2 regions of the Psychromonas sp. L1A2 genome follow, and region 2 is predicted to be linked to the other one. Evidence: predicted binding sites of a transcription regulator. Region 2 holds the regulator's gene; the other holds the start of a gene.

Region 1 (2,474 bases), on a different contig from region 2:
ATCACGCGGCGTACCTTCAACAATAGAAACCAATGTTTCCGTTGGTGAATGGCCGTAAGTCATACTCATTGATGAAATAGCAGTATCAATAATATCAACACCCGCATCAATGGCTTTTTGCTGAGTAGCAACACTTAAACCCGTTGTCGCATGACAATGCAAAGCTAATGGGATATTAGTACACGCTTTAATTTTAGTGACTAATTCTTCTGCAACATAAGGTTTTAATAAACCAGCCATATCTTTAATACAAATTGAGTGCGAACCCATGTCTTCCATGCGTTTTGCCATATCAACCCAACCGTCAATCGTATGAACAGGGCTAGTCGTATAAGAGATAGTACCTTGTGCATGCGCACCCACGTCGATAGCAGACTTGATTGCGGTTTCAAAGTTACGCACATCATTCATTGCATCAAAAATACGGAATACATCAACGCCATTAGTATGTGCACGCTCAATAAACTTTTGAACAACATCATCAGCATAATGACGGTAACCTAATAGGTTTTGTGCTCTTAACAGCATTTGTTGTGGTGTGTTTGGCATCGCCGCTTTTAAAGCGCGAATACGATCCCAAGGATCTTCACCTAAATAACGAATACATGAATCAAAAGTAGCGCCGCCCCAAGTCTCTAAAGACCAGTAGCCTACTTTATCTAATTTCTCTGCGATGGGTAACATATCGTCAATACGCATGCGCGTTGCAAATAATGATTGGTGTGCATCACGTAAAACAACTTCGGTGATTGCGAGAGGCTTAGACATATTCACTTGCTCCTTTATTAATTCTTTATCCATCATACTGTTTGTGCTTTACGGTATTGTTGCACTGCGCTTGTGATAGCGGCAATAACTTGAGGGCTTGCTTGTGCTTGACCAGCTGCTTTAGATGCTGCAGCGGTTTTGCGTTGAGGGGTAATAACGGGTTTATCCGCAGGAATATATTTTGCCATTAGGTTGATACAAATAAAGAGTAACCCTAAAAACATATAAACAAATGCCATGCCGAGACCCAGTAACGTTAACGCGGTAACTAAAGACCCTGAAATATCCATAAATGTATCCTTTCCTTTTCTAAATGCTCATGACAACCTGTTATTGACACATAAAAATGAATATTTATTCAAATTCAATATATATTTAACAAGTTGCAAAGTTGCGAGCTTTGAATACCTATCACGATTAAAACCATGTAAATAATAAACATCAACCATCAATCTACTTTGATCAATAACCCTTTAATATATATCGTTATTAGTAGAATAATGTTTCGCAGATGCCTATTGTACTGGTTTGGGCTATAAAATGAAAGAAATGGAAGTTGACCTAGTTTGCAGAGTTTGTATTTAACATTAAGGCAGTGGATAAAACAATGGTAAAGACCACTCTATGCAGGTATAGCAAGGGCGTTAGCTTTGATTATTTATGCAGAAGAAAGATTTAATTAAACGAAAAATAAAACAAAAAATGAATATTTATTCTAAATTAATGAATTAAAATTTAAAAATGGAGGAATTACTAACAATAAAAGATAGAAGAGAAGATAAAATAGAAAATAAAGAAATGGTGCGGGTGAAGGGATTCGAACCCCTGACCGCCTGGTTCGTAGCCAGGTACTCTATCCAGCTGAGCTACACCCGCATGGTGCTTAAAATTATTGGGAATAATATTAATAAGCTCTAAAAACAAAAAAACTTACCAAAGTAAGCTTTATAAAGAATGGTGCGGGTGAAGGGATTCGAACCCCTGACCGCCTGGTTCGTAGCCAGGTACTCTATCCAGCTGAGCTACACCCGCCGCGATATTCTTTTGTTTTTATTCAATTCTTAAGCTCACCGTCTTTTCGTGCAAATAGAAAGATGGTGCGGGTGAAGGGATTCGAACCCCTGACCGCCTGGTTCGTAGCCAGGTACTCTATCCAGCTGAGCTACACCCGCTTTAAGAATCTACAAGAATGGCGGTGGAGGAGGGATTCGAACCCTCGAACAGGCTATAAACCCGTTACTCCCTTAGCAGGGGAGCGCCTTCGGCCACTCGGCCACCCCACCGTCGTCTTGTTGGCGCACATATTACTGTCTTCTGAAAACAAGTCAAACACTTTTTAGTAGAAAACTTTCCGTTTGCTCGCTATTCGAACAACCTGTTCATTTTTCATCTACATTGGGTAAATTTCAGACATAAAAAAAGAGCCGTTAGGCTCTTTCTTTAAGAATAACTAGAATTAACTAGCAGCATTCTTTTCAGCTTGAATGCGCATATAAATCTCTTCACGATGCACAGAGACATCTTTTGGAGCATTAACGCCTACACGTACTTGATTACCTTTAACGCCTAATACAGTCACTGTTACGTTGTCGCCAATCATAAGAGTTTCGCCTACACGGCGTGTTAAAATTAACATATATTTATTGCTCCTAAATTATTCTAATTATATCGAGATAGTCAGTATGGCTCATTACACAGTAAATTCA
Region 2 (2,474 bases):
ATTTTCAACAATCTGCTTCAAACCGAGGTTTAAACGTTGGCGTAAAATGTGATTATTTTTCTTAACGGCAATACCATAGCCTTTAGAAAACTGCTCAACAAACACAGCTTCAGTTCTACTAATCACCAGTTCATTATCTTGTTCCTGTTTACTTAAAAAGTCATTTACAACAGCAAAATCAGCAAACACAGCATCAATTCTTTGCAGTTTCAAATCCTTTAAAGCCGCTTGGGATGAATAGTAAGGCACGATATAACTATTTTCTTTTGCAAATTGAATAAGATAACTTTGATTAGATGTATTTGCCTGAACGCCAATAAATTTACCTTCTAATGAAAACTCTCCTTGTAGTTGCTCTTTACTGATAAAAACTGGCGGTACTTTATAGTAGCTATCACTGAAGTCGACTTTCTCTAATCGCTCACTGGTGATATCTAATGCTGCAATGACTGCATCATAACGGCCAAAAGGTAAGGTAAGTAACAAACCATCAAAACGATGATGTTCAAAGCTACATTTTAAATTGGCTTGCTCACAGATCGCTTTAGCAATATCAATATCAAAGCCTTGAATTTCTTTATCGTCAGACAAGTATTCAAAAGGGAAATAATTAGCATCAGTCGCAAACTTAACTTGCAGTTGTTTTGAAGTGTTTGCACTCAATGAAGTTGACAATAAGAGGCAGATAAGTGCGAGTTGACGAGAAAAAGAAATCATAATGAATCATCCTGATAATATTAATTTCGTTCAAATTTTACCAGAACTGCATTAAAGAAAGTAGCGATGCTTATACAAATACACTTATTTAGAAAAAAACGAATAAATATGCAAAAAAAGTGACATTTAATCTATTAACGCAACGATGATTTAGATTAAGATACGAGCTTTATAATAATTTATCTATGGGATCACCAATGCGACAGACTTCTGAACTAATGGACTTTTTTAAATGCCTTCTTAAAGAAGAGCATTTGAGCTCACAAAGTGAGATTGTCGATGCTTTAATAGAAGCTGGATTTACGCATATCAACCAATCTAAAGTGTCACGTATGTTAAGTAAAACAGGCGCAGTTAGAACACGAAATGCCACAGGTGAAATGGTTTATTGTTTACCTGCCGAGTTAGGTATCCCAGCAACCACCAGTCCGCTTAAAAACTTAGTGGTAGATATAGATAGAAATGACAGTTTAATCGTTATACGTACTAGCCCTGGAGCTGCGCAATTGATAGCCCGCTTATTAGACTCGATGGGTAAAGCAGAAGGAATTTTAGGTACAATCGCGGGAGATGATACTATTTATATTGCACCCAGTAATACTCAAGAAATTGAAGCAACACTAGCAGTTGTGCATAAACTATTTGATTAACCTCCTTCAAGCTCCGTCCCTTCCAAATTAATCCAATATATCAGTGATATGAGAGCGAATGATAATGCTCTCTTACTGATGAACTTAATGTAATACATTACTAATGGCTATAGATCCTTCATACACATAAGCAATATCATTTAATTAGAAATAATGAAATTTAGAAATGCTTTTCTATACTTAATAACGCTCTCATTAAATAACTAATTAATCGAACAGGTTAAAGCAAGCGACCATTTCACCAATATTTGATTACATATTTAATGAGTTAAATTGAATATAAAGTTAAATAGATGAGGCTGATATGAATAAACTAGACTTTAGAGAGAATAAACTTCGCGGTTTTACTTTAATTGAATTACTTGTTTGTCTTGTGGTTATCGGAATATTAGCCGGTATTGCTTACCCTTCTTACCAAAGCTTTGTGATAACAACACGACGAGGAGATGCACAAACTGAATTAATAAAGGCTCAAATGGAGCAAAGTAGCTACCGTATTCTGCAGCCAATTTACATTAGTAATCCAGCCTCAGCAGGCTTACCGTTAAATAGCGAATATTACACATTTAGTATTGTTTCAGCGGCCGCACACACCTATGTTATGAAGGCAGTCGCTAAAATAAGTAGTTCTCAAAATAATGATAAAGCCGCATGTAAGGCACTATTTATTGATCAGAATAATGTTAAAACCAGTGATGGTAGTCAAGACAATGCTTTTTGTTGGCATCAATAGTTAGTCTTTGTAAAACAAAGCTATCTACAATGTACAACAAAAAGCTTGTCGATCATTGACTAGCATACCGATAGATATCGTCAGCAGAGCTAATCATTGTTTATTAAATAGCTTAAAGGCTTAATAATCGCCTAAAAGCTCTTCATTTTTAAGAAACTGCAAAGGTTTACCTAAAACATGCTGATAAATAACATTGTAAGCTAATACATTTTGTACATAAGCACGTGTTTCATAAAAAGGAATAGTGTCTACCCAACTATCAATTTCGATACCTTTATTACCTTTCTTCTTCTCAGCACTAACCCATCTGTCTACTCGATGAGGCCCTGCATTATAAGCAGCCGTTGCTAGAACACGATTACCATCGTAACGCT

What was found. Region 2 encodes ArgR, which controls arginine synthesis, uptake and breakdown. Its sites were predicted from a motif close to ANTGAATANNTATTCANT; they were not measured.
Region 1: a site for ArgR is predicted at 1,114-1,131, ahead of GQR59_RS14075 (OadG family transporter subunit). Genes of this name have one in related genera too.

What each region holds. Positions count from the first base shown of each region.
Region 1 is NZ_WUAG01000002.1:840,536-843,009, forward strand. Features, by position in the region: gene oadA (sodium-extruding oxaloacetate decarboxylase subunit alpha) at 1-768, opposite strand, end outside; gene GQR59_RS14075 (OadG family transporter subunit) at 801-1,058, opposite strand; tRNA gene GQR59_RS14080 (tRNA-Arg) at 1,568-1,644, opposite strand; tRNA gene GQR59_RS14085 (tRNA-Arg) at 1,724-1,800, opposite strand; tRNA gene GQR59_RS14090 (tRNA-Arg) at 1,864-1,940, opposite strand; tRNA gene GQR59_RS14095 (tRNA-Ser) at 1,959-2,051, opposite strand; gene csrA (carbon storage regulator CsrA) at 2,225-2,404, opposite strand.
Region 2 is NZ_WUAG01000001.1:370,176-372,649, reverse strand. Features, by position in the region: gene GQR59_RS01540 (transporter substrate-binding domain-containing protein) at 1-717, opposite strand, end outside; gene argR (transcriptional regulator ArgR) at 915-1,367, shown strand; gene GQR59_RS01530 (type IV pilin protein) at 1,672-2,100, shown strand; gene GQR59_RS01525 (transglycosylase SLT domain-containing protein) at 2,221-2,474, opposite strand, start outside.